Regions from separate parts of the Massilia sp. 2TAF26 genome, predicted to be linked through region 4. Evidence: predicted binding sites of a transcription regulator. Region 4 holds the regulator's gene; each other region holds the start of a gene.
What was found. The regulator LexA, encoded in region 4, represses DNA repair genes until DNA is damaged. The targets are predictions, from matches to a motif close to ACTGTATNNNNATACAGT.
Positions count from the first base shown of each region.

Region 1 (7,800 bases), on a different contig from region 4:
CTGCGCTACGACAGCGGCCATGGCGTCGAACGCGACTACGAAGCCGCCCACTTCTGGTACCTGTGCGCCGCACGCCAGGGCCATGCGCGCGCCCAGTTCAACCTCGGGGTCATGTACGCCAGCGGCCAGGGCGTGCAGAAGGACCTGGTCGAAGCCTATGCCTGGCTGCACCGCGCCGGTGCCGCCGGCGTTCAACCCGCCACCAGCTACATCCAGCGCATCGCCGCACGCATGGAACCCCACCTGCTCGCGCAGGCCAACGGATACGTTGGCGCGGCATAACAAAAACCAGAAACAGAAGAGAGAAGATGAAACTCAAGCAGATCGTGCTCGCGCTCGGCCTGGCCGCGCTTGCTTCCGCGCCGGCACTCGCCGCCAATGCCACCGCCACCGCTTCCAAATCCGCGCCGTCGGGATTCGACCGCAAGGCCTACAGCATCGCCTACAAGAAGTTTGTGCTGCCGAACGGCCTGACCCTGCTGGTGCATGAAGACCACAGCGTGCCGGTGGTGGGCGTAAACGTCTGGTACCACGTCGGCTCGCGCAACGAGAAGCGCGGCAAGACCGGCTTCGCCCACCTGTTCGAGCACTTCTTCTTCAACGGTTCCGAGAACTACCCGCACGGCTTCCGCGAGGCGATGGACGACCTCGGCGCCAACAACCGCAACGGCACCACCAACACCGACCGCACCAACTTCTTCGAGGACGTCCCGACCTCGGCACTGGAGCGCACGCTGTTCCTGGAATCGGACCGCATGGGCTTCCTCGGCAATTACATCTCGCAGGCCATGCTCGAGCGCGAGCGCGGCGTGGTGCAAAACGAGAAGAGGCAAGGCGACAACCAGCCCTACGGCAAGGTGCGCTACGAATTCGCGGCCAAGATGTACCCGTACTCGCACCCGTATTCGTGGACCACGATCGGCAGCATGGACGACCTCAACGCCGCTTCGCTGGAAGACATCCGCGAGTGGTACCGCACCTACTACGGCCCGAACAACGCGGTGCTGTCGCTGGCCGGCGACATCACGCCCGAGCGCGCGCTCGAGCTGGTGAACAAGTACTTCGGCGCGCTGCCGCCGGGACCGCCGCTGCCGCGCACCGAGACCTGGATCCCTGTGCTCGACCGCGACATCCGCGACGAGATGGAAGACCAGGTGCCGCAGGTGCGGGTCTACCGCCGCTGGCACGCCGCCGCCTGGAAGGATGCGGATGTGGCGCGCCTGCAGCTGCTGGCCGACGTGCTGGCCGGCTCGAAGAGCGCGCGCCTCGACAAGCGCCTGGTGTACGAGAAAGGCATCGCCACCGGCGTGTCCGCCGGCATGCAGGACAGTGAACTGGGCGGCACCTTCGGGATCACGGTCACGCTCAAGAACGGCGCCGACCAGCTCGATGCGGAACGCGAAGTCGACCGCATCGTGGGCGAACTGCTGGAAAAGGGTCCGACGGGCGAGGAACTGGCGCGCGTGAAGACCCGCGAGCTGGCCGACTTCTCGCGCAGCCTGGAGCGCCTGGGCGGCTTCGGCGGCCGCGCCGACGTGCTGGCCCAGAGCATGACCTATGGCGGCAGCCCGGACGCCTACCTGACCCGCCTGGAGCAGATGGCCAGCGCCACCCCGGCGGACGTGAAGGCGGCCGGCAAGCGCTGGCTCAGCGGGCATCATTACACGATGACGGTCAAGCCTTATCCGAAACTGGCGGCCGTCAAATCCGGCTTCGACCGCAAGCAGTTGCCGGCCCTGGGCCAGGCGCCCGACGTCAGCTTCCCGGCCATGCAGCGCGCCCAGCTCAAGAACGGCCTGAAGGTCGTGCTGCTGGAACGCCATGGCGCGCCGATCGTTAACGCCGCGCTGGTGCTGGATGCCGGCGCCGCCGCCGACCCGGCCGGCAAGGAAGGCCTGGCGTCGCTGAGCCTCGGCCTGATCGACAAGGGGACCAAGGCGCGCAACGCGTTCCAGTTATCCGACGCATTGGAATCGCTGGGCGCCGACATCAGCACCGGCACCTCCCAGGACCAGTCGGTGCTGCGCCTGAAGGCAACCAGCGCCAACCTGGCGCCGTCGCTGGCGCTGATGGCCGACGCCGCCCTCAACGCTACCTTCCCGCAGGACCAGGTCGAGCTGGCCAAGCAGCGCCGCCTGGCCCAGGTGGGGCAGGAGAAGGCCCAGCCGAGCGCCCTCGCGGTGCGCGTGATCCCGGGCATCCTGTACGGCGCGGGCCATGCCTACGGCCGTCCGGCTTCCGGCACCGAAGCCAGCACCCGGACCATCAGCCGCGACGACGTCGCGCGCTGGCATGACGCCTGGTTCCGTCCGGGCAGCGCGACCCTGGTCGTGGCCGGCGACACCACCCTCGAAAAGTTGATGCCGGCGCTGGAGTCGAGCTTCGGCAAATGGCAGGCCGGCAGCGCTCCCGCCAAGCAGGTGCCGAGCGTGCCGGCCACCGCGGGCAAGCGCATCTACCTGATCGACAAGCCGGAGGCGCCGCAGTCGACCATCGTCGCCGCCCACGTCTCGCTGCCGTCCGGCCAGCCGGACGAACTGGCGATCCAGGCCGTCATGCACGACTTCGGCGGCATGGCGACCTCGCGCCTGAACCGCAACCTGCGCCTCGACAAGCACTGGAGCTACGGCACCACCGCCCGCATGATCGACATGCGCGGCCAGCGCAGCTTCCTGACGATCGCGCCGGTGCAGACCGACAAGACGGTCGAGGCGATGCAGGAAGTGTCGAAGGAGATCCGCGACATCGCCGGCCAGCGTCCGATCGCCGGCGAGGAATTCGACAGCGTGATGCGCAACGTGACCTCGCGCCTGCCGGGCCGCTTCGCCACCCTGGATGCGCTCGAAGGCGCGGCCATCACCAGCATCAACCTCGGCCTGCCGGACGATTACTGGAACCGCTACGCCGGCGGCATGCGCTCGCTGAGCGACAAGCAGCTGGCCGGCGCCGGCGCGCGCTACGTGCATCCGGACGAAGTCGTGTGGCTGGTGATCGGCGACCTGCGCAAGGTCGAGCCGGGTATCCGCAAGCTGGGCTGGGGCGAGGTGACCGTGCTGGACGCGGACGGCAAGCCGGTCCGCTGAGCGCTCAGCCGAGCGTCCGCGCCAGGAAGGCATCGATCGCCCGGGAACTGGCGGTCGGCTCGCTGATGTGCGGACAGTGGCCTTCGTCGTCGATGACGTCCAGGCTGCTGTTCGGCAGGTGGCGCAGCAGGTAGTGGCCGACCTCGCGCGGGACGAGCGGATCGTCGCTGCATTCCAGGATCAGCGACGGCACGGTCGAACGAGCCAGGTCGGCGCGGTGGTCGGACAGGAAGGTCACGCGGGCGAAATGGCGGGCAATGCCCTGGTCGTTGCGCATGAAGCTGGCCATCAGCTCCGCGGTCAGCGCCGGCCGCTTCGCCCCGATCAGCATGGGCGCCATGCGCCGTGACCAGCTCGGGAAATCGTCGTCCATCGACGCCAGCAGGTTGTCCATATCCTCGCGGCTGAAGCCGCCCACATAATCGCCGTCGTTGATGTAGCAGGGCGACGCCCCCACCATGACTTGCGCAGCGAAGCGCTCCGGCGCCTTGATCGCCGCCAGCATGCCGATCGTGGCGCTGACCGAATGGCCGACGAAGATCACCGGCCCGGCCGCGCAGGCGGTCAGTATTTCCAGCAAATCGTCGGCATGGCCATGCAGGCTTCCATGCCTTGCGCGGTCATAGGCCGTGCGGTCGGAATCGCCGCTGCCGGTCAGGTCATACAGGATGGTGCGGAACCGCCCTTCATAGGCGGGGGCGAGGAAGCGCCACATGGTCTGGTCGCAGCCGAAGCCGTGGGCGAACACCATGGTCGCGTGGCCGGCGCCGGCGACGTGGACGTTATTGCGGAATTGGACAGACATTGGTACTCAGATTCGCCAAAAAACAAATTGCAAACTATCACAGTTTACTAATGTTGCAAACGCATGCGCTGAACTTCCATTGCGTGCGTCTACGTACCGCCGTGCCGGCATGAACTGCGTTATACTGTTCATCCATACAGTATTTACTGCGCAATGGAACTCAAAGACAAGCTCGAGATCCTGGCCGATGCCGCCAAATACGACGCCTCCTGCGCCAGCAGCGGCGCGCCCAAGCGGGATTCGGCCGACAAGGACGGCCTGGGCGCCACCAACGGCATGGGTATCTGCCATAGCTACACGCCGGACGGACGCTGCGTATCGCTGCTGAAGATCCTGCTGACCAACTTCTGCATCTACGACTGCCAGTATTGCGTGAATCGCCGCAGCTCGAACGTGCCGCGGGCCCGCTTCGCGGTCGACGAAGTGGTCAAGCTGACCCAGGATTTTTACCTCCGCAACTACATCGACGGGCTGTTTCTCAGCTCGGGCATCATCCAGTCCAGCGATTACACGATGGAGCAGCTGGTCGAGGTCGCGCGGCGTCTGCGCGAGGAGCACAAGTTCCGCGGCTACATCCACCTGAAGACGATTCCGGATGCCGACCCGCGCCTGATCGAGCTGGCCGGCAAGTACGCCGACCGGCTGTCGGTCAACATCGAGCTGCCGACCCAGGACAGCGTCTCCCGCCTGGCGCCGGAAAAAAGCGTCCACACGATCAAGCTGGCGATGGGCGCCATCCGCACCAAGCTCGACGAGAAGGACGAGCACCCGAAGGCCCCTAGCTTCGCACCGGCCGGGCAGAGCACCCAGATGATCGTCGGCGCCGACGCCAGCGACGACCAGACCATCCTGAACACGGCCCAGACCCTGTACGGCAGCTACAAGCTCAAGCGGGTCTACTACTCGGCCTTCAGCCCGATCCCGCAGAGCCCCTCCAGCGTGCCGTCCGCGCCGCCGCCGCTGCTGCGCGAGCACCGCCTCTACCAGGCCGATTTCCTGTTGCGCGGCTATGGCTTCACGGCCGGCGAACTGATGCCGCAGGCGGGCAACCTGGCGCTCGACATCGACCCCAAGCTGGCCTGGGCGCTCGGCAACCGCGAGCACTTCCCGCTCGACCTGAACCGCGCCGACGAAGCCATGATCGCGCGCGTACCCGGCATCGGCCTGCGTTCGGCCAAACGGCTCATCGACCTGCGCCGCCTGCGCCGGATCCGCTGGGAGGATCTGTCGCGCCTGCGCTGCAGCCTGAAGAAGCTGGCGCCCTTCGTGGTCACCGCCGACTACAAGCCGGCGCAAGACGCGGCGTCCTCCGAACTGCTGCGGCGGAACATGGCCGATGCCCCGCAGCAGATGAAGCTGTGGCCGGAGCTGCAGGCGGCATGAGCGCGATCGACCGACAGCGTGCGGGCCAGCCGCTGCTGGTCGAGACCTTCGCCGAATGGCGCGAGGCGGCGCGCGAACTGCTGGTCCACGACGTGCCGCCGGAGCTGCTTACCTGGAGCACGCCCTACGCCGGCGGCGACCTGTTCTCGGGTGCGCCGTCCACGGCCGAGCAGCCGCATAATCCTTCCGACTTGCCGCCGCCCGCATCGGACCCGGCGCGCCACGGACCGAAACACGGCGCGCCGAGCATTCCGCGCTCGCTGATGGACATGCTGCAAAGCGCCGCCTGCTGCCGCGTGCCGGACCGCTGGGCCTTTCTTTACCGCGTGATCTGGCGCTGGCAGCAGGGCGAGCACGAGGTGCAGTCGCCGGCCGACGAAGACGGCGCGCGCCTGCATGCGATGGTGAAGGCGGTGCGCCGCGAGGAACACGACATGCATGCCTATATCCGATTCCGCGAACGCCCGCCTGAAGCCGGGCCGCCACGCTTCGTCGCCTGGTACGAGCCGCGCCACGACGTGCTGCCCCAGGTCGCCGAGCATTTTATTTCCCGTATGGGCAAGGTCAGCTGGATGATCGCCACGCCCGAGGCCAGCGTACTGTGGGATGGCCAGACCCTGCACAATACCGGCCCGCTGGTGAAGAATTCCGACGACCTGGAGGATACCGGCGAGGCCCTGTGGCTGACCTACTACCGTAGCGTGTTCAATCCGGCGCGCCTGAATGCCGAGGTGATGCGCCAGCACATCACATCGGACCGCTGGAAAAATTTGCCAGAAGGCAAAATCGTGCCGCACATGATTTCCGAGGCAGCGATGGGGGCGCGCAAGATCGGCCAGTACGAGGCGGTGGGCCAGCGCAAGGGCACGACCATCCCGATCGCCCCCGAGGATGCCCAGCCGGAGCGGCAGCAGCCGTCCAGACTCGACGAGTGCCGGCGCTGCGAGCTGTGGCAGTTCGCCACCCAGGCCGTCGGCGGGGAAGGGCCGAAGAAGGCGAAGATCATGTTCGTCGGCGAGCAGCCGGGCGACCAGGAAGACCTGGCCGGCCAGCCTTTCGTGGGCCCCGCCGGCAAGCTGCTCGACCGCGTGTGCGAGGCGGCCGGCGTCGACCGCGAGACCATCTACGTGACCAACGCCGTCAAGCACTTCAAGTGGGAACCGCGCGGCAAGCGGCGCCTCCATAAGACCCCGGCGCAGAAGGAAATCGAAGCCTGCCACTATTGGCTCGACAAGGAACTGGCCCAGGTAAGACCGGCCGTGATCGTGGCGCTGGGCGCGACCGCCCTGAAGTCGGTCATGCGTAGCGCCAACGTGACGCTGAAGAACGCGATGGGCAAGCCGGTCTTCCACGAAGGCCACTGGATCGTCACCACCTATCACCCCTCCTACGTGCTGCGGGTGCCGGGCGAGGACGCCAAGCGCGAAGCCTTCCAGGCCATGGTGGAGGGGCTGAAGCTGGCCCACGGTTTGCTGGACCGGCAGCCGGAAGAGCCGCCCGCTGCCGACTGACAGATATGCATGCTTTGTGACAAGCTGTTACGCGAGTAGCCCTCTTGATGCCAGTTAGCTAAGCTTTGGCAACACAACAATAAGGGGTTCTCCGATGCTTGCCGCACGCTTTGCCTGTGCCTTGTCCCTGAGCCTGCTCGGCGCCGCCGCGCTGGCGCAGACCGATCCGCCGCCCGCATCCGCGCCCGCCGGGCAGGAGCTCGACGCGGCGCCCGCCACGGTCGTCGTCTCGGGCAAGCGTCCCGGTCCCGGTCTCTGGAAAGTCTCGAAGGATGGCCACGTGATGTGGGTGTTCGCCATGCATTCGCCGCTGCCGCAAAAGATGGAATGGGATTCGGTACGGGTCGAACGCCTGGTGGCGCAATCGCAGGAGGTGCTGCTGCGTCCCGGGGTCAGCGTCACGGTCGGCTGGATGAGCGGACTGAGCATGCTGCCATCGCTGATCGGCCTGAAGAAGAACCCGGACGGCGCCGAGTTGCACGACCTGCTGCCGGCCGATGTCTATGGACGCTGGACTGTGCTGAAGCAGAAATACATCGGCGGCGACGACGGCGTCGAGCGTTACCGTCCCTTCTTCGCCGCCGAGGAGTTGCTGGATGCGGGGCTGAAGAAAAGCGGGCTGTCGAAAGGAGGGGAAGTCGCCGATCAGATCGAGAAGATCGCCAGGAAGCACGACGTGAAGCTCACCAGCACCGGTGTCTCGGTCACGCTCGAGCATCCGCGCGAGGCGCTGAAGGACTTCAAGAAGTCGCAGATGGAAGACGTGGCCTGCTTCACCAAGACCCTGGAGAGTTTCGAAGGCGATATCGATGCGATGAAATTGCGCGCGAATGCCTGGGCTAACGGCAACATCGCCGAGATCGGCAAGCTCGATTATGCCGAGCGCGAAGACACCTGCAACGACGCCATGATGAACGGTTCGTTCGCTCGGAATAATCCGGCCTTCCAGGACATGCGCGAACGCGGCCGGGTGGCATGGATGAAGACGGCGGAACGGGCGCTCGCGAAGAATGCGAGC
Region 1 covers NZ_JBFRFV010000014.1:69,072-76,871, forward strand. Annotated here, with positions in the region: gene AB4Z32_RS15875 (SEL1-like repeat protein) at 1-282, shown strand, start outside; gene AB4Z32_RS15880 (M16 family metallopeptidase) at 309-3,083, shown strand; gene AB4Z32_RS15885 (alpha/beta fold hydrolase) at 3,088-3,888, opposite strand; gene AB4Z32_RS15890 (putative DNA modification/repair radical SAM protein) at 4,042-5,271, shown strand; gene AB4Z32_RS15895 (UdgX family uracil-DNA binding protein) at 5,268-6,782, shown strand; gene AB4Z32_RS15900 (TraB/GumN family protein) at 6,877-7,800, shown strand, end outside.
Region 1: a site for LexA is predicted at 4,012-4,029, ahead of AB4Z32_RS15890 (putative DNA modification/repair radical SAM protein). Genes of this name have one in related genera too.

Region 2 (7,800 bases), on a different contig from region 4:
GGGTGCGCGGCTCTTCGCTGGAGCCGTCGTAGTTCGGCTGGAAGTCGACCGTGCCCATGTCGATCTCGTCGAGCAGCAGGCGCGATACCGGCGTCAGGCGCGCTTCGGTGTAGCGCATTGCCGCCGCGCCGTCACCGTCGCGCGAGCCGAAGTTGCCCTGGCCGTCGATCAGCGGATAGCGCAGCGAGAAGTCCTGGGCCATGCGCACCAGCGCATCGTACACGGACTGGTCGCCGTGCGGGTGGAGCTTACCGAGCACGTCGCCGACCACGGTCGCCGATTTGCGCGGCTTCGCCGTCGGGCCCAGGCCCAGTTCGTTCATCGAGTAGAGGATGCGGCGCTGGACCGGTTTCTGGCCGTCGGACACGTCCGGCAGCGCGCGGCCCTTGACGACCGAGACCGCGTAGTCCAGGTAGGCGCGCTCGGCGAAAGTGGAAAGGGTGAGCGTTTCGGCATCAATGCCGGCCGGCTCGTGTTGTTGTTCGAAGAGGCTTGCTTGGCTCATGTTCTATCTATTCGTATTCGGTGCGTGGGCACGCCGTGCCCACGCATTACGTGCGCATCAAATGTCCGCTTCCGTCTCGTTACCGTGCTCTTCCAGCCATGCGCGGCGGGCGGCGGCTTCGCCTTTACCCATCAGCATATTGAAGCGCGCCGACGATTCGGCCAGGTTGTAGTCGCCGAAGGCCACCGGCAGCAGGCGGCGGGTATCCGGGTTCATCGTGGTTTCCCACAGCTGTTCGGCGTTCATCTCGCCGAGACCCTTGAAGCGGGAGATGCTCCACACGCCTTCCTTCAGGCCTTCCTTCTTGAGCTTGTCCTCGATCGCCAGCAGTTCGCCGTCGTCCAGCGCGTACAGCTTCTGGATCGGTTTCTTGCCGCGCGCCGGCACGTCGACACGGTACAGCGGCGGACGCGCGACACACACGTGGCCGTTCTTGAACAGGGCCGGGAAATGCTTGAAGAACAAAGTGAGCAGCAGCACCTGGATGTGCGAGCCGTCGACGTCCGCATCGGAAAGGATGCAGATCTTCCCGTAGCGCAGGCCGGACAGGTCCGGCGTATCGTCCGCGCTGTGCGGGTCGACGCCGATCGCCACCGCGATGTCGTGGATCTCGTTGTTGGCGAACAGGCGGTCGCGGTCGGTCTCCCAGGTGTTCAGCACCTTGCCGCGCAGCGGCAGGATGGCCTGGAATTCCTTGTCGCGGCCCATCTTGGCCGAGCCGCCCGCGGAATCGCCCTCGACCAGGAACAGTTCGTTGCGGGTGATGTCGGTCGATTCGCAATCGGTCAGCTTGCCCGGCAGGACGGCCACGCCCGAGGACTTCTTCTTCTCGACCTTCTGCAGCGAACGCAGGCGGGATTGCGCCTGCTTGATGACCAGTTCGGCCAGCTTCTTGCCGTAGTCGACGTGCTGGTTCAGCCACAGCTCGAGCGGCGGACGGGTGAAGGTCGACACCAGTTTCACGGCGTCGCGCGAGTTCAGGCGCTCCTTGGTCTGGCCCTGGAACTGCGGATCCAGCACCTTCGCCGACAGCACGAACGAGACGCGCGCGAACACGTCTTCCGGCAGCAGCTTGACGCCCTTCGGCAGCAGCGAGTGCATCTCGACGAAGCTCTTCACTGCGCCGAACAGGCCGTCGCGCAGGCCGGATTCGTGGGTGCCGCCGCTGACCGTCGGGATCAGGTTGACATAAGATTCGCGCACCACGGCGCCTTCCTCGGTCCAGGCCACGACCCAGGCCGCGCCTTCGCCTTCCGCGAAGCCCTCATCCCCTGCAGCCGCATATTGCGCGCCTTCGAACAGCGGGATCACGGTCTGGCCCTGGCCCACGGTCTGGGCCAGCGCTTCAAGCAGGTAGCCGCGCAGGCCTTCGTCGTAGCGCCAGGTTTGCGTATCGCCGGTCTTTTCGTTGGTGAGGGTGACGGTGACGCCCGGCAGCAGCACGGCCTTCGAACGCAGCAGGCGCTGCAGCTCGGCCATCGGGATCGTCGGGGAGTCGAAGTACTTGCCGTCCGGCCAGGCGGTGACGCGGGTGCCGTTCTTCTTGCCGCCGCGCTCGGCCGGGTTGGAGCTCAGCGGCTCGACCACGTCGCCGTGCTCGAAGGCCAGCTGGTGCACGCCGTTGCCTTGCTCGTCCTTGCGCCAGACGGTGATTTCGAGGCGCTTCGACAGCGCGTTGGTGACCGACACGCCGACGCCGTGCAGGCCGCCCGAGAAGGCGTAAGCGCCGCCCGAACCCTTGTCGAACTTGCCGCCCGCGTGCAGGCGCGTAAACACGATCTCGACGGTGGAGACGCCTTCCTCGGGGTGGATGCCGACCGGGATGCCGCGGCCGTCGTCCTCGACCGTGATCGAGCCGTCCGTGTTCATCGTCACGGCGATGTTCTTGCAGTGACCACCCAGCGCCTCGTCCGAGGCGTTGTCGATCACTTCCTGGATGATGTGCAGCGGGTTCTCGGTGCGCGTGTACATGCCCGGACGCTGCTTGACGGGCTCCAGTCCCTTCAGGACCCGGATGGATGATTCGCTGTAGTCGGTTGCAGTTTTCTTGGTGGCCATGCTGGATAGTTGTATGTCGAATGCCTGCGCATTCTATCTTGTCGGGCGGAAATGAGAACGCCAAACGACGCGGCAAAAGGCGCCAGTGTCGGTGCTTACGCGCTTTTTGGGAAGAGTGGCTAACGCAACACTGTATGGAAATACAGTATTTTTGCCTGTTGCGCCGAAGTTTGCAAGTGCTGGATGTGAGATTCTGTAAATGGGAATCGTGCGCGCCTATGGCAGGGCTATAGTGAGTTCATGGCAGAGGACAATGAAGACCGTGAAACTGCGGGGTCGCCGCGCGTGCCTGACCGGCGCGCGTCTGGAAATGCGTCGCGCTACCTGCGGCAGGGCGATACACCCTTGAATCTGGCCGGCCGCGTGTTGCGTTCGCGCTGGCGCGCCCTCAGCGACCGCTTCAGCCGCGACTTCATGCGGCGCACCCTGCGCATCGGCGTTTCCGCCCGCATCTTTCATCCGGAACCGGGCGCCGTCGGCCTGCGCAGCAAGAACCTGCAATACCTCGAAGAGTCGATCGCGCAATGGGTGATGTCGCGCGATGTGCTGGTCTTCATGGTGCCGACCGTGAACACCGGTGGTTTGCTCCACCCCAGCAACATCACCATGCGCCATTACGCGCGCCACCTGGACGGGCTGGTGCTGCAGGGCGGGGCGGACGTCTCGCCGATGACCTATTCCGAAACGCCCACCAGGCCCGAATGGAACGGCGACCGCGCGCGCGATGTATATGAACTGGAGCTGCTGCACGAGTTCGTCGACGCCGGCAAGCCGGTGCTCGGCATCTGCCGCGGTTGCCAGCTGATCAACGTCGCCTTCGGCGGCACCCTCTACCAGGACGTCGCCACCAATGTCCCCGATGCCCTGGCCCACGTGCACGAAGACTACGACGCCCACCGCCACGCCATCGTCTTCCCGCACGGTTCCTCGCTGGGCAAGATGTTCCCCGACCAGAAGCGCCCGATCGTGAATTCCATCCACCACCAGGCCGTCAAGGACCTGGGCCGCGACATCCACGTCGAGGCGATGTCGGACCCGGACGGGATCGTCGAAGCGATCCGCTACCAGCGCGCACCCTTCGTGATGGGGCTGCAGTGGCATCCGGAGTTCCACCGGGCGAAGGGGACGGAGCTGCTGGATTGCACGCCGGTGCTGGATGAGTTTTTGCGGGCTGCGCGCGAGACGCGGCTTTAAATAACTACCGTCGTCCCTGCGATTGACCACCGTCGTTCCCGCTATTGTTACCGTCGTCCCCGCCTTCGCGGGGACGACGAGATCATGCGCGGCAACGACGTATTTCGCTTGCACAGCCATCAAACTGCCTCCATAATCTAAATGAGAATCATTCTCATGAAAGCAAGGAGGCCCAATGGACGACGATTTTTTGGACGACACCCCCGCATCCGGCACCCCCAGTACCCGCCACGCCCTCTTGATCGCGGCCCTGCTGCACCTGATGTCGCAGTACACGATCCGCAGCGCCAAGCGCGACCCGCGCAATCCCGACGACGAAGGTCCCTGCGTCAAACTGGCTGCCGTGATCGAGCGCCACCTCGATGCCCTGGCGCGCCTGCCGGACGCCGAGCCGGTGCTGCGCGCCACCTGCGAGCAGCTGCGCGTGAAGTGGGAAGACCTGGTCGACAGCCGCATGCCGGCGCCAGCCAGGCGGCCGCTGTTGTCGCACATCCTGCGTCCGGGGATCTTCAAGACCCCGGCGCTGGCCACCTGAGCCGGCGGGAGTTCAGTCCAGCCAGGCGCGCAAGGCCGCTTCGCCGTCCGGCGTGAAAGCGAGCACGCGCGAGTCCGGCACGCGCCCGGCCCAGCCCAGTTGCTGGAAGCGGTCGAGGAGCAGCGTGCCGAGCTGGCCGGCCAGGTGATGGCGGCGCTCGCTCCAGTCCAGGCAGGTGCGGCAGAAGGGCCGGCGCGATGCCGGCAGCCTGTCGAGATCGATGCCGAGGGCGCGCACCGCGCCGCGGCCCGCATCGGTCAGCATGACGCCATCGGCGCCGAGAGAAAAAGCGCCGCGCTGCGCCAGGCGCTCGTAGATCAGCACGCCCAGCTCGCCGGCCAGGTGGTCGTAGCAGACCCTGGCCTTGCGCAGCGCCGGCTCGCGCGGACTGGAGCGCATCCGCACGGCGCCGGTGCCGAAGGCCACGCCCATCAGTGATTCCAGCAATTGCGCGACCTCGGCATCGGCGATGCGGAAGTAGCGGTGCCGGCCCTGCGCCTCGACGGACAGCAGGCCGGCATCCTGCAGCTTGGCCAGGTGGCCGCTGATGGTCTGGCGCGTGACGCCGGCGGCGTCCGCCAGTTCGGTCGCGGTCAGCGCCATGCCGCTCATCAGAACGGTGAGCACTTCGGCGCGCGCATGGTCGCCGATCATGGCGGCGATATTCGTGATGTTCGGTCCGTCCCTCATGCTTCGATGCTAACCGAAGCATCGGGGGATGGCAAAGGACTAGAGTGGCCCTGTCCATCACAAGGAGTCCACATCACCATGATTACCTGCTTCATCCGTTACGAAATCGACCCCATCCAGAAAGAGGCCTTCCGCCGCTACGCGGAAAACTGGGGCCGCATCATTCCTCGGCTGGGCGGACGCCTGCTCGGCTACTTCCTGCCGCACGAGGGCACGAATTACGAGGCTTGGGGCCTGGTCGGCTTCGACAGCCTGGCCGCCTACGAGGCCTACCGCGCTCGCCTGAGGCAGGACGAGGAAGCGTGTGCCAACTTCACTTTCGCGCGCGAAAGCAGATTCATCCTGCGCGAGGAACGCAGTTTCACTGAACTGGTGGAAGGCACTTTCCAGTCGGAGCCGCAGCGATGATCGCCGTGATCTTCGAAGTCGATCCGGACCCGGCGCACCGCCAGGAATATCTCGGTACCGCAGCCGCGCTGCGCGCCGAACTGGAGGCCATCGACGGCTTCATCTCCGTCGAGCGCTTCGAATCCCTGAGCCGGCCGGGCAGGCTACTGTCTCTGTCGTTCTGGCGCGACGAGGAGGCGGTGCGGCGCTGGCGCACCCAGGCCGCGCACCGGGAAGCGCAGGCGCGCGGGCGGCAGGGCGTGTTCCGCGGCTACCGCCTGCGCGTGGCCGAGGTCGTGCGCGACTACGGCTTGCACGACCGCGAGCAGGTGCCGTCGCATACCTAGAACCTATCCCAGTAGGCCGGAGTCGCTCCTGACGCGCCTGGCAAGCGGGTGCTGCGTTGCTCGTCGTTGCATGGCTCGCCATGCGGCCTCCTCGCGCCTTGCCCGCACTTGCCATGCATCGTCATGAGCTTCCCCCCGCCTACCGGGAAAGGTTCTTAGGACGATAGATGGCGCAGAGCTTGTGGCCGTCGGGATCGCGGACGTAAGCGAGATACATCTTCCCGATGCTGCCTTCGCGCAAGCCCGGCGGCTCTTCGATCGAGGTGCCGCCCTGCGCGACCGCGGTGTCATGGAACTTCTGCACCTGTTCCGGCGAATCGCATTTGAAGCCGATGGTGCCGCCGTTGGCAAAGGTGGCGTCTTCGCCGTTGATGGGCTCGGTAATGCAGAAGGTGCTGCCGTTGTGGCGGTAGAAGAGCCGCGTATGGCCGCTGCCGGCGGTGTCGCGGAAGGGCTCGCCGGCACCGAGCGTGCCGAGCACGGCATCGTAGAAGCGTTTCGAGCGTTCCAGGTCGTTCGACCCGAGCATCACGTGATTCAGCATGCATGTCTCCTTTGATGAGCGAAGGCCCACATCATAGCGCGGCCCGTCGGCTCAGTCCCTGATCTCGGCCTCGACCAGCTTCGCCAGCAGTTCCAGCGACTCCTGCCAGCCCAGATAGCAGGCTTCCGCCGGAATCATGGCCGGAATCCCTTCCTGGCGGATCTTGACCTCGACGCCGCAGAACACTTCGCGCAGCTGCACCGTGGTCTGCATCTGGCCAGGCAGGTTCGGATCGTCGAATTCGGCCGAGTAGCGCAGGCGCTGGCCCGGCGCGAGTTCCAGGTATTCGCCGCCGAAGGAGTGGATATGGCCGGTGGTGAAATTGGTGAAGGACATCCGGTAGCGGCCGCCGACCCGGGCGTCCATCTCGTGGACGGTGCCGATGAAGCCATGCGGCGGCAGCCATTTGGCGAAGGCGGCGGCGGTGGTGAAGGCGCGGTAGACGCGGTCGGCGCTGGATTTCAGGACACGGTGCAGCTCGACGGTGTTGGTGGTCATGATAGCTTCCTTATCGTTGGTGGCAGAGGACATCCCTCCGATGGTACGACGAACGAGGCCCGGCAGATTCGACATGCTAGAGTAAGTCCATGTCCAGCTCCCGACAATATCCCGTGACGCCGGACGGACGTTATTTCGTCGTCAATGGCCGGCTTTGGCGCACGAGCAATCCTGCGCTGGCGCCGGAACTCAGGCAGGAATGGGTCGACAGGCTGATGAAGGCGCGCCGCCAGGTCGGCGTCGCGAAGAAGGCCGGCGACGTGGCGGCCGAACGCGGCGCCCGCCGCGACGTCGACGAAGCCAAGCGCGCACTGGGCGAACGCGGGCCGGTGTGGTGGACGGACGGCGCGCCGGATTTCAATCGCAGGATGGTGGCGAACACGCCATACGCGGACTGGTATGCGGCCTTGCCGGACGCCCTTGAAAGGCGGCCCGGTACGCTGGGATAGAATGGCGGGATGACCCAAGCTCCACAGACCGCACCGCGCGCCCCGATCCGCCTCGCTTCCCAATTGCTGACCTGCCTGGTCTTCTGCCTGATCGCCGCCCCCATCATCTGGTTCGGCCGGCCGCATCCGCTGGAACTGTTCAGCCGTCCGCTTGGGCCGCTGACCCAGCTGCTGGTCGGCCAGGTGCTGGCGCTGCTCGCCGCCGGCGTGTCATGGCTGCTGTTCCGCATGACCGCCAACTCGGCCTCCAGCGCCCGCACCATCGAGAGCTATGCCAAGCTCGACCTGGGCGGCCTGAATCCGCTGTGGATCAGCATCGCCGCCGCCGTTGGCGAAGAGATGCTGTTCCGCGCGGCCCTGCAGCCGCTGCTGGGCGTGTGGATCGTCTCGCTGCTGTTCCTGGTCACGCACGTGCCGGTGTACCGCTTCCGCAAGCTGGATGGCGCCGCGCTGGCGCAGGCGGCCGGCGTGTTCGTCGGCAGCGTGGTGCTGGGCTTCGTGTTCCAGCGTGTCGGCCTCCTGGCTTCGATGCTGGTGCATGCGTGGATCGATATCGTGGGCTTGATGATCGTTCGAGCCGCGATTCGTTAGTA
Region 2 covers NZ_JBFRFV010000003.1:76,078-83,877, forward strand. Annotated here, with positions in the region: gene parC (DNA topoisomerase IV subunit A) at 1-505, opposite strand, end outside; gene AB4Z32_RS03990 (DNA topoisomerase IV subunit B) at 563-2,563, opposite strand; gene AB4Z32_RS03995 (gamma-glutamyl-gamma-aminobutyrate hydrolase family protein) at 2,804-3,757, shown strand; gene AB4Z32_RS04000 (hypothetical protein) at 3,933-4,292, shown strand; gene AB4Z32_RS04005 (ArsR/SmtB family transcription factor) at 4,305-4,982, opposite strand; gene AB4Z32_RS04010 (NIPSNAP family protein) at 5,061-5,390, shown strand; gene AB4Z32_RS04015 (antibiotic biosynthesis monooxygenase family protein) at 5,387-5,716, shown strand; gene AB4Z32_RS04020 (VOC family protein) at 5,856-6,260, opposite strand; gene AB4Z32_RS04025 (SRPBCC family protein) at 6,312-6,758, opposite strand; gene AB4Z32_RS04030 (hypothetical protein) at 6,848-7,207, shown strand; gene AB4Z32_RS04035 (CPBP family glutamic-type intramembrane protease) at 7,217-7,798, shown strand.
Region 2: a site for LexA is predicted at 2,693-2,710, ahead of AB4Z32_RS03990 (DNA topoisomerase IV subunit B). Genes of this name have one in related genera too.

Region 3 (7,800 bases), on a different contig from region 4:
AGCATCGCCGGGCTGATGAAGCGGGTTCGCTGGGCGTAGACATGCCGGTCGCCCATCTGCGACTGCTGCTTGATGAAGAAGCGGTTCGGCACCACCAGGTGCAACTGCTCCCTGGCGCGCGTCATGGCCACATACAACAGGCGCCGCTCCTCCTCGATGTCGTCGCCGCTGCCGGTGGCCATGTCGGAGGGGATGCAGCCGTCGACCACGTTCAGCACGTGCACCGACTGCCACTCCTGGCCCTTGGCCGAATGGATGGTCGACAGGATCAGGTAATCCTCGTCCAGCAGCGGCGGACCGGCGCGGTCGCTGGTCGCTTCGGGCGGATCGAGGGTCAGCTCGGTCAGGAAGGTCTCGCGCGAACCGTAGCCGCCGGCCAGCGCCACCAGTTGCTCGAGATCGGCTGCGCGCACCGGGGCGTCGTCGTACAGGCGCTCCAGGTGGGGCTGGTACCAGCCGCGCACCAGTTCGATGTCCATCGGCCAGCGTAGCCCGGGCGTCCGCAGGTTGCGGAACAGGGCCACGAAGGCTTCCCAGTCGCCCTGGGCGCGCGCCGGCGCTTCGAAGGCTTCCACGGCCGCAAGCGGATCGACGGCCTCGCCTACCGCATCCAGCAGCCGCGCCGCGTTCGCCGGGCCGATGCCGGGGATCAGCTGGGCGACACGGAATCCGGCCAGGCGTCCGGCCGGGTTCTGGGCGAAACGCAGCACCGCGAGGATGTCCTTGATATGGGCCGCTTCCAGGAATTTCAGGCCGCCGAACTTCACGAAGGGGATGTTCCGGCGCACCAGCTCCAGCTCCAGCGCGGCGCTGTGGCTGGCGGCGCGGAACAGCACCGCCTGCTGGGTCAGCCTGGTGCCGGCTTCGCGCTGTTCCAGCACGCGCTTGCAGACCCAGCGCGCCTGCTCGGCCTCGTCCGGAATCAGCACCAGCTGCGGCTTCGCCGTCGACACTTTATCCGTCCACAGCGTCTTCGCATGCCGCTCCAGCGCGGCGGCGATAACGGCGTTCGAGGCATCCAGGATGGGCCGGGTGGAGCGGTAGTTGCGGTCGAGGGTGATGACGCGGGCCGGCTGCGAGAAGGCTTGCGGGAAGTCGAGGATGTTGCGCACCGTCGCCCCGCGGAAGGAATAGATGGCCTGGGCGTCGTCGCCGACCACCATCACGCCCTGCCCGTCCGGCTTCATGCCCTGGATGATGGCGGCCTGCAGGCGGTTGGTGTCCTGGTATTCGTCGACCAGCACGTGGTCGAACAGCGCGCCCAGCTCCGGTCCGAGTTCCGGGTCGGACGCCATCTCGGACCAGAACAGCAGCAGGTCGTCGTAGTCGAGCACGTTCTGCTCCTGCTTGGCGTCGACATAGGCGCCGAACAGGCGTTTCAGCTGCTCCTCCCATTCGCTGCACCAGGGGAAGGTCGTCTGCAGCACCTCGCCGAGCGCGTCCTGGCTGTTCACCACGCGCGAATAGATGGCCAGGCAGGTGCCTTTCAAGGGAAACCGCTTCTGGCCACCGGTAAGGCCAATATCCTGGCGCACCATGCCCATCAGGTCTTCGGAATCGCCGCGGTCGTGGATGGTGAAGGAGGACTCCAGCCCGATCCGGCCGGCGTACTCGCGCAGCAGGCGGGCACCGATGCTGTGGAAAGTGCCGGCCCAGGGCAAGCCCGCCACCGCCTGGGGCGAGGTCCCGAAGACGCGCTGCAGGACGCCGCCGGCGCGCTGCACCATCTCGTTGGCGGCGCGCCGCGAAAAGGTCAGCAACAGGATGCGCTGCGGATCTGCGCCGGACTGGATCAGCCGGGCCACGCGGTGGGCCAGCGTATTCGTCTTTCCCGAGCCGGCGCCGGCGACGACCAGCAGCGGCCGCGGCATGGCGAGGCCGACGTCGTGTTCGACGGCCGCGCGTTGTTCCGGATTCAGGGACGCATAGGGGTCGGGCAGCGGATCATGCAGCGCGGGTGCGGAAACGCTGGGGTCGGCGGTATCGGGCATAATGCAACAGGTCTGGAGATGCCAGAACTGTACATTTATCCAGTAGAGTTAGGCAAGCCCCATAAGCTGGCCAGGCTTGTTCAGATATCCACAAAATCTGTGAATAACCATGTGGAAAAGCACCCCCTTGACATGCGGGAAGCAAGGAATGATGCGGCTTTCAACAATTTGCCCATTGTGCGTGCAGGATGTGAAGCACGCAAAATCAAGGGCTTACGATGTCAAGCGGCGCACGATTCAAATATTTTTGCAAGATGCATTGCAGAAAAATTTGTGCATAACCACGACACCCCAGAAACACTCAAGCGGAGGGCGGGCGGCGGCGTTCCGGCTCGCCCAGCACCCTTTCGATGACCGCTGGATCGATGTCCCGCGAGCGCAGGAATTCCACGGCCGAGATCGTGCCGTCGCGTGATTGCAAGGCTACGCCGAGATCGACGACGCTGCTGCGCTGCGCATCCAGGCGCTGGGTCAGGCTAGTTTGCTCCATTGCATCTCCTGTTTGATCGGAATCGAGGCCGCTTGCCGCAGATGCAGTATCGGCCAGATTAATTGCAAGTCAAGAGGACATATCGCATCCGCATATTACGCGCAGATGACGGCGCAGCGCATCCGCGTGCGCCGCCGCCGCGCCGCCCGGCCTAGAATGATCCCGTCAACCATCACCAGCGAGGACCCCATGGCCATGACTCCCGATCCCGACCTGAAACCGGGCGACGAAGCCGAACCGGGCACCCCGGGCGCGGGCGAGGACCTGTGCGAGACCTGCGGCGGCAGCGGCAAGCTGGCCGACGGCAAGATCTGCCCGGAATGCGAAGGTTCCGGCCGCGTGATGCGCGGCATCGGCGGCGGCTAAAGCTCAGCCACTGCCACATGGACAGGAGGGTGGGCGCAGCGCGATAATCGGTGCATGACTACCTCGCCGCATCCGCTGCCGGGGGAGCCCGGCTCCCCGCCCCGCCCGCAATCCCTGTCCGACCTCTTCATCTCCTTCACGCTGCTGGCCTTGCAAGGTTTCGGCGGCGTGCTCGCCGTCGTCCAGCGCGAGCTCGTCGAGCGCAAACGCTGGCTGACCCAGGAGGAATTCATCGAAGACTGGGCCGTCGCCCAGATCATGCCGGGCCCGAACGTGGTCAACCTGTCGCTGATGATCGGCGGCCGCTATTTCGGCCTGCCCGGCGCCATGACCGCCCTGGCCGGGCTGCTGGCCCTGCCGCTGGTGCTGGTGCTGACTCTGGCGGTGCTGCACGACCGCTTCGCCGACAGCCCGCAGGTGGCCGGCGCCCTGCGCGGCATGGCCGCCGTCTCGGCCGGCCTGATCGGCGTCGCCGGCCTGCGGCTGGCCGCGGCCCTCAAGCGCAGCCCGCTGCCGATGTCCTGGTGCCTGGCCATCGCCGCCCTCGGCTTCGTGCTGGTGGCGCTGCTGAAATGCCCGCTGCTGTACGTGCTGCTGGGCCTGGGCGGCCTCGGCTGCGTCCTCACCTGGCGCCGCCTGACATCATGAGCCCGGCACACGAGACCCTGCACCTGGCGCTGGCCTGGTCCGACTGGCTGAACCTGTTCGGCCACTTCCTGCTGCTGTCGACGATGTCGATCGGCGGCGCGATCTCGACCTCGTCCGAGATGCACCGCTTCCTGGTCGAGCAGCACCACTGGTTGACCCAGGACCAGTTCAACGCCGCGATCGCCCTGGCCCAGGCCGCGCCCGGCCCCAACGTGCTGTTCGTGGCCCTGATGGGCTGGCACGTCGGCCTCAATGCCGGCAGCGTCGGCGCCGCCCTGTTCGGCGTGCTGGTCTGCATGGTCGGCATCATGACGCCCTCGACCATCATCACCTACACGGCGGCGCGCTGGGGCCACCGCAACCGCGACCTGCGCGCCGTGCGCGCCTTCAAGCAGGGCATGGCGCCGGTGGTGATCGCCCTGCTGCTGTCGACCGCCTGGATCCTCGGCAGTTCGGCCGGCGGCGGACAATGGCGGCTGTGGCTGCTTTCCGTCGCCGCCGGCGCGGTGATCTGGCGTACCCGGCTGCACCTGTTGTGGGTGCTGGCGGCCGGCGCCCTGCTCGGCGCGCTCGGCATCGTCTGAGTTCGCTGCAATGTCTACTGCAAGACGGCGGCGCAGCGGGCATACTTATGCAATTGTTCACCTATCGATGGAAAGACGATGACCGATCTTGCCCAAGCCAATGTACTCAGCGAACACGCCTGCTTCGGCGGCGTGCAGCGCTTCTACCAGCACGACTCCAGCGCCATCGGCCTGCCGATGCGCTTTTCCGTCTACCTGCCGCCCGGAGCGGAAGGCAAGAAGCTGCCGGTGCTGTTCTACCTGGCCGGGCTGACCTGCACCGAAGAAACCTTCATGATCAAGGCCGGCGCCCAGCGCGTCGCCGCCGAGCTCGGCGTGATCCTGGTCGCGCCCGACACCAGTCCGCGTGGCGCCGGCGTTCCCGGCGAGACCGACAGCTGGGACTTCGGCGTGGGCGCCGGCTTCTATCTCGACGCCAGCGCCGAGCCCTGGGCCCGCCACTACCGCATGGAAAGCTACATCCTCGAGCTGCGCCAACTGGTGCTGGCCACCCTGCCGGCGGATGCGGGCCGGGTCGGCATCTTCGGCCACTCGATGGGCGGGCACGGCGCCCTGACCCTGGCGCTGCGCCACCCGGACCTGTTCCGCTCGGTCTCGGCCTTCGCGCCGATCGCCGCGCCGACCCGCTGCCCCTGGGGCCAGAAGGCCTTCGGCGGCTATCTCGGCCAGGACCAGGCGGCCTGGCGCGCCCACGACGCGAGCGAGCTGGTGAAGGATGCCGGCCGCGCAGTGTTCCCGGACGGCATCCTGATCGACCAGGGCCTGGCCGACAAATTCCTCGCGGAACAGCTGTATCCGGAAGCCTTCGAGGAAGCCTGCCGCGCCGCCGGCCAGCCGCTCGAACTGCGCCGCCACCCCGGCTACGACCACGGCTATTACTTCATCTCGACCTTCGTCGAAGATCATTTGCGCTTCCATCGCCGCAATCTGGCCTGAGTCCGATAATTCCCTCCACCTGCCCGCCGGCTGGCGGGCATCAAACCTGCTTGTGCGGCCCTTGAAATCGGCTTCCGGCCGCCGTATAAATGGTGATGCATTCATTTGCAATGGAGGTCATCATGAATCTCATCCGCAGAAACAATAGCCCGCTGTCCACCCTGCGCGGCGGCCCCATGGAAGACCAGTTCGGCCGCATGGTCGAGAGCATGTTCCAGGATTTCTTCGCGCCCCTGGCCCAGGGCGGGCGCTGGGCCGACGAGGGCCTGGCCATGCCGCGCCTCGACGTCAGCGAGCACGAGAAAGCCTTCGAAGTGCAGGCCGAGCTGCCGGGCGTCAAGAAGGAAGACGTCAAGGTCTCGATCGACGGCCAGCGCGTCACGATCGAAGGGGAATGCCAGCAGGCAAACGAACAGCGTGAGGGCGAACAGGTGGTGTATTCTGAACGTTCGACACGCAGGTACCAGCGCAGCTTCACGCTGCCCTCCGAGGTCGACGATGCCGGCGCCGAAGCGCGGCTCGAGAATGGCGTCCTCATGCTCACGTTGCCCAAGAAACAGGGCGGCGCGGCAAAGCGGCTGACCATCCAGTAGGCCCGAAGCGGCAAGGGGGCGCAGCACAGCATGGCCGAGTTTCGCCACTTCAAGGACCGCAGACAGGCCGGCAAGCTGCTGGCCCGCGAGCTGCGGGAATATGCGGGGCGCGCTGACGCGGTCGTGCTGGCGCTGCCGCGCGGCGGAGTGCCCGTTGGGTTCGCTATCGCACAGCGGCTCGGCATCGACCTCGATATCCTTCTCGTACGTAAGCTGGGCATGCCCGGGCACGAGGAATATGCGATGGGCGCGGTCGGCAGCGGCGGCGTACGGGTGTTGCAGCCCGGCGTGCCCGGCCTGATGGGCGTGAGCGCCGAACAGGTCGAGGCCGTCACCGTGCGCGAACTGGCCGAACTGCAGCGGCGCGAACGTGCCTACCGCGGCGCCCGCAAGCCGCTGGCGCTGACCGGACGGACCGCGATCCTGGTCGACGATGGCGTTGCCACCGGTTCGACCATGCTGGCGGCCATCCGCGTGGCGCGCGGCTTGAAGCCGGCGAAGCTGGTGCTGGCGGTGCCGGTGGCGCCGCCGCAAACCCTGGCGGCGCTCGAGGGTCAGGTCGACCTGCTGGTCTGCCTGTCGGCGCCGCCGCTGTTCCGCTCCGTGGGCCAGTGGTATGAGGCCTTCGACCAGACCAGCGACGAGGAAGTACAGGATCTGCTGGCCGCCGCCTGGCATGCGCGGACGGCCGACCGACAACAACCAATGGAGGACGAACATCATGCAACGACTGCCGACGCAAAGCACGACGACGACGGACACCGGGCTTGAACTTGCCAAATGGCTGGGCGGCGCCGCCGCCGGCGCCCTATTGATGTACATGCTCGACCCCGACCGCGGCAGCGCACGCCGCGCGCAGTCGGCCGCCGCCGTGCGCAACGTCGGCTCACGCACATCCGGCGCCATCGGCAATGTCTGGCACGGCACGGGCAGCCGCATGGGCGCCGCCGCCGACGAGCTGGTGGAATCGGCCAGGCCGGACGGCGGCATCGGCTCGACGATCTCGCGCGTGAAAAGCGCCGCCGGCGACATGATCGGCGACACCGTCTCGAAGGCGAAAGACGCCATGGCCCGCGCATCCAGCGCCGCCGGCGACCTGGCCGACGACGCAATCTCCAAAGCGAAGAGCGGCGCCAGCCAGGCCCGGGACAGCGACGGCTATGCGAGCGCCCGCAGCGCGGTCAGCCGCGCCGCCGACAGCGTCGCCGACTTCTATGACGACACCCGCAAGACCGCCGGCCGCCTCGGCAAGCGTGTGGCCCAGGAAGTGCACGGCGACAGCGAAGGCGCCTGGAACCCGGGGATGCGCAACACCGCCCTGGTCGGCGGCGGCCTGCTGGCCCTGATGGGCCTGATGCGCCGCTCGCCGCTGACCGCCGTGCTGGGCCTGGCCGGCGCCGCCCTGCTGGCGCGCGGCGTCGCCAACCAGCCGCTGCGCAGCCTGGCAAGCCGCGGCGCCGCCGGTCTCGGCATGGCCAAGGGTCTGAGCCTTGGCATGGACAAGACCATCGACTTCGAGAAGACCGTTCACATCGACGCGTCGCCTGACGAGGTCTACCAGCAATTTGCGAATTACGAGAACTTCCCGCGCTTCATGTCCCACGTGGTCGAGGTGCGCGACCTTGGCCGCCGCCGCTCGCACTGGATCGTGAAAGGCCCGGGCGGCTCCGAGTTCGAATGGAATTCCGTCCTGACCGAGCAGAACCGTCCGAACCGCCTGGCCTGGCGCAGCGAACCCGGCGCCGAGATCCCGCAGACCGGCTCGATCCAGTTCGAGCGCCACCGCGGCGGCACCCTGGTCACCGTGCGCATGTCCTACACGCCGCCGGCCGGCGCCATCGGCCACGGCCTGGCCCTGCTGCTCGGCTCCGATCCGAAGTCGGCAATGGACGAGGACCTGGCGCGCATGAAGGCCTTCATCGAGCGCGCTTCGATGCCGCGTGAAGCCGCGCAGTCCGGCTGGATGAGCCGCCTGCTGCACTGAAGCGGAACCCGGCATCATGGCCAGCCCTGACCCCGTTGCCGCCATCCGCGCCGCCGCCATCCCGCTGGGAGGCGGCCGGCGCGACTACGATGAACTGCTCGACCTGGTGGGCGACGCCCGCTTCGTGCTGCTGGGCGAGGCCACCCATGGCACCCACGAGTTCTACGAGGAGCGCGCGCGCATCACGCAACGCTTGATCGAGGAAAAG
Region 3 covers NZ_JBFRFV010000002.1:158,312-166,111, reverse strand. Annotated here, with positions in the region: gene AB4Z32_RS02870 (ATP-dependent helicase) at 1-1,991, opposite strand, end outside; gene AB4Z32_RS02865 (hypothetical protein) at 2,293-2,481, opposite strand; gene AB4Z32_RS02860 (hypothetical protein) at 2,677-2,847, shown strand; gene AB4Z32_RS02855 (chromate transporter) at 2,902-3,495, shown strand; gene AB4Z32_RS02850 (chromate transporter) at 3,492-4,079, shown strand; gene fghA (S-formylglutathione hydrolase) at 4,158-5,015, shown strand; gene AB4Z32_RS02840 (Hsp20/alpha crystallin family protein) at 5,138-5,608, shown strand; gene AB4Z32_RS02835 (phosphoribosyltransferase) at 5,639-6,379, shown strand; gene AB4Z32_RS02830 (SRPBCC family protein) at 6,330-7,592, shown strand; gene AB4Z32_RS02825 (erythromycin esterase family protein) at 7,609-7,800, shown strand, end outside.
Region 3: a site for LexA is predicted at 2,018-2,035, ahead of AB4Z32_RS02870 (ATP-dependent helicase). Genes of this name have one in related genera too.

Region 4 (7,800 bases):
TCGTCGGCGTCGTCTCGCAAGCCCCCGTCAACCAGTTGCTGTATGACGCATTGCTGCTGCTGCAGCATCGCGGCCAGGATGCGGCCGGTATCGCAACCAACCATAGCAGCATGTTCTCGATGTACAAGGCCAACGGCCTGGTGCGCGACGTGTTCCGCACCCGTAACATGCGCTCGCTGATGGGTAATTCCGGCATCGGCCACTGCCGCTACCCGACCGCCGGCTCGTCCAGCGAAGAGGAGGCGCAGCCGTTCTATGTGAACGCGCCGTTCGGCATCACGCTGGCGCACAACGGCAACCTGACCAACCAGGCCCAGCTCAAGGACGAGCTGTTCCGCATCGACCGCCGCCACGTGAACACCGGTTCCGATTCGGAAGTGCTGCTGAACGTGCTGGCCCACGAGATCCAGACCGCCGCCGACGGCTACTCGCTGGATCCGGATGCCATCTTCAAGGCGGTTGCCATGGTGCACAAGCGCGTGCGCGGCGCCTATGCCGTGATCGCCCAGATCTCCGGCCACGGCCTGCTGGCCTTCCGCGACCCCTTCGGCATCCGTCCGCTGTGCCTGGGCGTGAACGAGACTGAGAACGGCCCCGAATACCTGGTCGCCAGCGAATCGGTGGCGCTCGAGGGCCTGGGCTTCCGCTTCGTGCGCGACATCGCGCCGGGCGAGGCGGTCTTCATCGACGACGCCAGCCAGCTGCATTCGCGCCAGTGCGCCGAGAACCCGTCGCTGAATCCCTGCGCCTTCGAATACGTCTACCTGGCCCGTCCTGACTCCGTCATCGACGGCGCCTCGGTCTACGCGACCCGCCTGCGCATGGGCGAATACCTTGCCGACAAGATCCGCGAGGAGATCCCGGTCGAGGAAATCGACGTCGTGATGCCGATCCCGGACTCCTCGCGTCCGGCCGCGATCCAGCTGGCGCTGAAACTGGGCGTCGAGTACCGCGAAGGCTTCATCAAGAACCGCTACATCGGCCGCACCTTCATCATGCCGGGCCAGGGCATGCGCAAGAAGTCGGTGCGCCAGAAGCTGAACGCGATCGCTTCCGAGTTCAAGGACAAGAACGTGCTGCTGGTCGACGACTCGATCGTGCGCGGCACCACCAGCCGCGAGATCGTGCAGATGGCGCGTGAAGCGGGCGCCCGCAAGGTCTTCTTCGCCTCGGCCGCGCCGCCGGTGCTGTACCCGAACGTGTACGGCATCGACATGCCGACCCGCGACGAGCTGATCGCCCACGGCCGCACCGTGGAAGAGGTGTGCCGCGAGATCACGGCCGACCGCCTGGTCTACCAGGACATCGAGGCGCTGAAGAAATCGATCATGGACGTGAATCCGGCGCTGACCAGCGTCGAGGCGTCCTGCTTTGACGGCGTCTACATCACCGGCGACATCTCGCCGGAGTACCTGGACAGGCTGGAGAACCACCGCCACAAGAGCTCGGGCAAGTCGTCCGAGGATCTGGTGCGGACCCAGCTGAATCTGAACCCGCCGGTAGCGGCGGAGTAAATCACGTATCATCGTACGGGCGCCTCGGGCGCCCGTTTTCATTTGTACCGACACGATCATGAGCGACACGAACAACTACGGCTTCACCACCACCATCCTCCACAACGACCGCCGCAAGACCATCGAGCAGGGCTCGCTGCACAAGCCCATCCACACCTCGGTGGCCTTCGGCTATGGCGACGCGCGCCAGCTGGCCTCGGTCTTCCAGGGCAAGGAACCGGGCTTCCGCTACGGCCGCCAGGGCAACCCGACGGTGTCGGCGCTGGAAGACAAGATCACCAAGATGGAAGACGGCGTCGCCACCCTGTGCTTCGCCACCGGCATGGCAGCGATCGGCGCGCTGGCCCAGGCGCTGCTGAAGGAAGGCGACCACGTGGTCTCGTCCAGCTTCCTGTTCGGGAATACCAACAGCCTGTGGAACACGGTGGCGGGGCAGGGCACCGAGGTCTCCTTCGTCGATGCCACCGACGTCGCCAACGTCGAAGCGGCGCTGCAGCCCAACACGCGCCTGGTGTTCGTCGAGACCATCGCCAATCCGCGCACTCAGATCGCGGATCTCGCGCGCATCGGCGAGCTGTGCCGCCAGCGCGGCATCCTCTACGTGGTCGACAACACCATGACCACGCCCTGGCTGTTCCGCCCGAAGGCGGTCGGCGCCGGCCTGGTGGTCAATTCGCTGACCAAGTCGATCGGCGGCCACGGCATGGCGCTGGGCGGCGCCCTGACGGACACCGGCCTGTACGACTGGAGCGCCTATCCGAACATCGCGCCGAACTTCCGCAAGCAGCCGGCCAAGGCCCAGGGTATGGCCCAGCTGCGCGCCAAATCGCTGCGCGACTTCGGCGCCTCGCTGGCGCCGGAGGCCGCCCACCACATCGCCGTCGGCGCCGAGACCCTGGCCCTGCGCATGGACCGCACCTGCGCCAACGCGCTGGCGCTGGCGAAGATGCTGGAAGTCGACCAGCGCGTCGCCGCCGTCCACTACCCGGGCCTGCCTTCGCACCCGCAGCACGGCATCGCTACCAGCCTGTTCCGTGCCTACGGCTCGCTGTTTAGCTTCGAGCTGAAGGAGGGCATCGACTGCTTCGACTACCTGAACCGCCTGCAGATCGCGATCCCGGCCAGCAACCTGGGCGACACCCGCACCCTGGTGATCCCGGTCGCGCACACGATCTTCTTCGAGATGGGGCCGGAGCGCCGCGCCAGCATGGGCATCGCCGAATCCCTGATCCGGGTGTCGGTGGGCATCGAGGATACGGCGGACCTGCTGGCCGACTTCGGCAACGCGCTGGCCGACTGAACACGGCGTTTTATCCATAGCGAATTGTCATAAAACAAAGGCAAGTCTATGATCGCTCTCACCAATCATGTGGAGAGAGACGATGAAACGACTTGCATTTGCGGTGCTGATGCTGGCCGCCGGGATGGCCTGGGCCGGCGATCTCGGCGATGCCGAAAAAGCCTTGCGCGCCAAGGAATACGGCAAGGCCTTGCCGATCTACACGAAGCTGGCGAACGCCGGCAATGCCGAAGCGCAGTTCCGCCTGGGCGAAATGTACTGGTATGGCGACGGCACCGCGGTCGACATGGGCAAGTCGCAGGCCTGGCTGCAGAAGGCCGCAGCGTCCGGCCATGGCGGCGCGAAGGAGTCGCTGGCGGTCCTCAAGGAGCGCGAACAGCGTGCCGGCGACCTGGCTTACTGGACCGGCTACAAGGGCGATGACCTGGTGACGGGCAAGTACGCCTGCCCGATGCCGAAGATCCCGCAGGTGTCGAAGACCAATGAGGACATCAACCGGGTCAGCACCGCGATCGCGCAATGGGAAACCTGCTACAACGACTTCGTGGCCGGCGTGAACCAGGCGCCGCCGGGCGTCAAGCGCATCCCGGCCGACATCCTCAAGCTGATGAGCCCGCACGAAGCCGAGCAGGCCGCCTCCCGCATCGATGACGTCACGGTGGCCGTGATCAGCCGCCGCCAGGCCGAGGCGCTGAATTTCACCTCGGAGCGCGACGCCTGGTACACGGCAACCCAGTCCTTCGTGGCGGAATCGAATGCCAAGAGCGAGGCGAACAAGCGCCAGCTCGACGTCGAGAACCGGCGCGCGGCCGATGCCAGCAACGAATACAACCGCAGGGTCACGCAGGGCGCCACCTTTGCCCAGCCCGCGTCGACCGGCAAATAAGGCTTGTATCGGGAGCGACGATGAAACGACTTGCATTTGCGGTGCTGATGCTGGCCGCCGGGATGGCGCGGGCCGACGATCTGGGCGATGCCGAAAAGTCCTTGCGCGCGAAGGAATACGACAAGGCCTTGCCGATCTTGACGAAGCTGGCGAACGCCGGCAATGCCGAGGCGCAGTTCCGCCTGGGCGAGATGTACTGGCATGGCAACGGCACCGCGCCCGACCTGGGCAAGTCGCAGGCCTGGCTGCAGAAGGCCGCCACCGGCGGGCATGGCGGCGCGAAGGAGACCTTGGCGATCCTGAAGCAGCGCGAGGAGCGCGCCGCCGACCTGGCTTACTGGACCGGCGGCTACAAGGGCGAGGAGCTGGTATCGGGCAAGTTTGCCTGCCCGATACCGAAGCTTCCGGTGGTCTCCAGGACCAATGAGGAAATTAACCGCATCCAGGCCGAGATCGCCCAGTGGGAAACCTGCCACAACGATTTCGTCGCCAACGTGAAGCAGGCGCCGCAAGGCAGCAAACGTATCCCGCCCGACGTCTTCAAGTTGATGAGTCCGCGTGAGGCCGAGCAGGCGGCCGGCCGCGTCAACGATGCCCTGACGGGCGCCGCCATGCGCCGCCAGGCCGAGGCGCTGGCCTTTGCCGGCGACCGTGACGCCTGGTACGCGGCCACCGAAAAGTTTGTCAACGAGGCGAACGCCAGGACCGAGGACGACAAGCGCCGCCATAACGACGAGCAACAGCACGCACGGGAAGCCAATGATTCCTACCTGCGTAAAATGGGGGAGCAGGCGCCGCGTCCGCAGCGTTCGTGGGGCGGCAACAAGTAAGGATTGTTGAGCTGGCAGGGCTGTGGGGGTATGATAAATTTCTTTTTCACAGCCCTGCTTCACAGCTCTTTTCCATGAAGACTCTCCTGTTATGCGTCGCATTGCTGGCGGCCGGCTCCGTCCGTGCCGACGAGCTGGCCGATGCCGACGCCCTGTTCGCCAAGAAGGCTTATCCAGAAGCCCTGCAGAAGTACACCAGGCTGGCCAATGCCGGCAACGTCACGGCCCAGCAGCACCTGGGCGAAATGTATTTTTACGGCGAAGCCGGCGCCATCGACATGGACAAGGCCACCGCCTGGTTCCGCAAGGCGGCGGCCAAAGGCAATGCCGTCGCCATCGCCTCGCTCGAGATGATGAAGCAGCGCGAGGTCCGCCGCGCCGACATCGACTACTGGATGACGAAATACGACGGCTCGGATGTCCGTACCGACGAGTACCGCTGCCCGGCGCCGCGCTTCCCGGCGGTGTCGCGCCAGACCGAGGAGATCGACCGCTACAGCGCGAAGATGAAGACCTGGCAGGATTGCTACAACCGCTATGCCGAGCACCTGAATGCGGTCACCCCGCTGAGCAAGCGTATTCCCGAGGACATCCGTAAACTGATGACCAAGGCCGAATACGAGACGGCAAGCAAGCACCTGGACGCGGTGCAGGAGGGGCTGTCGGAAGACGCCAGGATCAGCGCCAAGATGGTCGTGGCCGACTTCACGGTCTGGCGCGACGCCACCGACGCCTATGTCAGCCAGCACAACGAGATCGTCAAGAGCGGGCCGACGCCCGAACGCGAGAAGGACCTGGAAGCGCGCAAGAACAACTATAACGGCGCAGGCACGAAGTAAGCCGTCCGCCGAATGAGAAACGCCCCGCAGGCGCAAGCCGGGCGGGGCGTTTATTTTGCCAAGTGGCAAAAATTAGTGCCGGCTCGGTGCCGGCTTAGTGCCAGCTCAGTGCCAAGAGCGCAGCAGGCCGACGGCCAGGCCTTCGAGCGCGAACTCGTCGGTGTGCGGATCGACCGTGATGACGGAGAAGTCCGGGTTTTCCGGCAGCAGTTCGATGGTGCCGCCGCTCTTGCGGTAGCGCTTGACGGTGACTTCGTCGCCGATGCGGGCGACCACGATCTGGCCGTTCTTTGCCGAATCCACTTTCTTGACGGCCAGGAAGTCGCCGTCGCAGATGCCGGCGTCGCGCATCGACCAGCCCTTGACCTTCAGCAGGAAGTCGGGCTTGCTCGAAAACATGGCCGGGTCGACCGAGTAGGTGGCCTCGACGTGTTCCTGGGCCAGGATCGGCGAACCGGCGGCGACGCGGCCGACCAGCGGCAGCGACATCAGCAGGGCGGCCGGGACTGCCGGTGCCGGAGCGGGTTCGGCTGCGGCGCCGACCAGGCGGATGCCACGCGAGGTGCCGGGGGAGATTTCGATCGCGCCCTTGCGGGCCAGGGCCTGCAGGTGTTCCTCGGCCGCATTGGCCGAGCGGAAGCCCAGCTCCTGCGCGATTTCGGCGCGGGTCGGCGGGAAACCGGTGTTGTCGATCGCTTCCTTGATCAGGTTGAGGATCTGTTCTTGCCGTGCGGTGAGCTTGAGCATGTCAAAGATTAATTCGTAGGTGAGCGGTAGTGCGGGGCGAACCCGATACCCTGTATTTTTGTACAGTATTGCGCCGGGCGCAAGGGGAATCCGTGCGATTTGCCGGTTTTTTTTGCCTGCCGGGCACAGCCGATGCTCGGTAGGCAAGCCGGGCCGCCAACGCGGCCTCGAAATGGCGATTGAGCTCTTGACGTTTTTGCGGTTATAATGTCGGGCTTTCCCTTCCCACACTCGTCTTGACGCCGAGGTGGGCATTTGTTTAAACGTCCTTAAGGAGTGTTGCATGCGTCATTATGAAATCGTGTTTATCGTCCACCCGGACCAGAGCGAGCAGGTTCCGGCGATGATCGAGCGCTACAAGACCACGGTCACCTCGCGCGGCGGTAACATCCACCGCGTCGAAGACTGGGGCCGCCGTCAAATGGCTTACCAGATCCAGAAGCTGCCGAAGGCACACTACATCTGCATGAACATCGAGTGCGACAACGAGACCCTGGTCGAGCTGGAAACCGCATTCAAATTCAATGATGCCGTGCTGCGTCACCTGACCGTCAAGATGAAGAAGGCCGAAACCGCGCCGTCGCCGATGATGAAATCGGTGCAGCGCGAAGACGCAGCCAAGAGCCATCGCGCCGAGCAGGCAGCTGCTCCGGCCGCAGCCGCTTAATTCTTAATCTTAAGAAAGAAGCGCGCAAGGGCAGTGAACGAGCTGTTGCTGGTCGCAAGCATCGCGGAACGCGATGCCCTGCGCTACACCCCGGCCGGCATCCCCATCGTCAGCGGCATCCTGCAACATGGATCGCAGCAGGTGGAAGCAGGGATTGCCAGGCAGGTCGAATTCGAGATCACCGCGCTGGCCGCGGGCGATGTTTCGAAGCGATTTGCCGACGCCGAACTCGGTGCCGTCTACGAGTTTCGAGGGTTCATGGCCAGGAAGAACCGCAACAGCAAAGCCCTGGTGTTTCACATCATTGATTTCATTTAGATAGATACAGGAGCCTAAAATGGCATTCGGTAAAAAGTTCGACAAAAACAAAGCCAAGGAAAAACTGAAGCGTAAACAGCAGAACCCGCTGTTCAAGCGCAAGAAGTTCTGCCGCTTCACCGCTGCAGGCGTGGAACAGGTTGACTACAAAGACGTCGACACCCTGAAGGATTTCGTCCAGGAAAACGGCAAGATCATGCCGGCACGCCTGACCGGTACCAAGGCGCACTACCAGCGCCAAGTGGACACCGCCATCAAGCGCGCCCGCTACCTGGCCCTGCTGCCGTACACCGACCTGCACAACGCTTAATCGTCGGTCACGACACGTATACTGGAGAATAATATGCAAGTCATCCTGCTGGAAAAAGTCGTCAACGTCGGCAACCTGGGCGACGTCGTCAAGGTCAAGGACGGTTACGCACGTAACTTCCTGATCCCGCAAAAGAAAGCCCGCCGTGCAACCGAATCGGCCGTGGCCGAGTTCGAAGTCAAGCGCGCCGAACTGGAAAAAGCAGCCGCCGAGAAACTGGCAGCCGCTCAAGGCCAGGGCGACAAGCTGAACGGCATGACCATCACCATCGCCCAGAAAGCTGGCGTGGACGGCCGTCTGTTCGGTTCCGTGACCAACTTCGACATCGCTGAAGCCCTGAGCAAGCAAGGTTTCGCCGTCGAAAAGGCCAACGTGCGCATGCCGACCGG
Region 4 covers NZ_JBFRFV010000044.1:12,265-20,064, forward strand. Annotated here, with positions in the region: gene purF (amidophosphoribosyltransferase) at 1-1,514, shown strand, start outside; gene AB4Z32_RS26040 (cystathionine gamma-synthase family protein) at 1,573-2,814, shown strand; gene AB4Z32_RS26045 (tetratricopeptide repeat protein) at 2,897-3,700, shown strand; gene AB4Z32_RS26050 (tetratricopeptide repeat protein) at 3,721-4,530, shown strand; gene AB4Z32_RS26055 (tetratricopeptide repeat protein) at 4,605-5,369, shown strand; gene lexA (transcriptional repressor LexA) at 5,475-6,116, opposite strand; gene rpsF (30S ribosomal protein S6) at 6,400-6,783, shown strand; gene priB (primosomal replication protein N) at 6,817-7,101, shown strand; gene rpsR (30S ribosomal protein S18) at 7,121-7,411, shown strand; gene rplI (50S ribosomal protein L9) at 7,445-7,800, shown strand, end outside.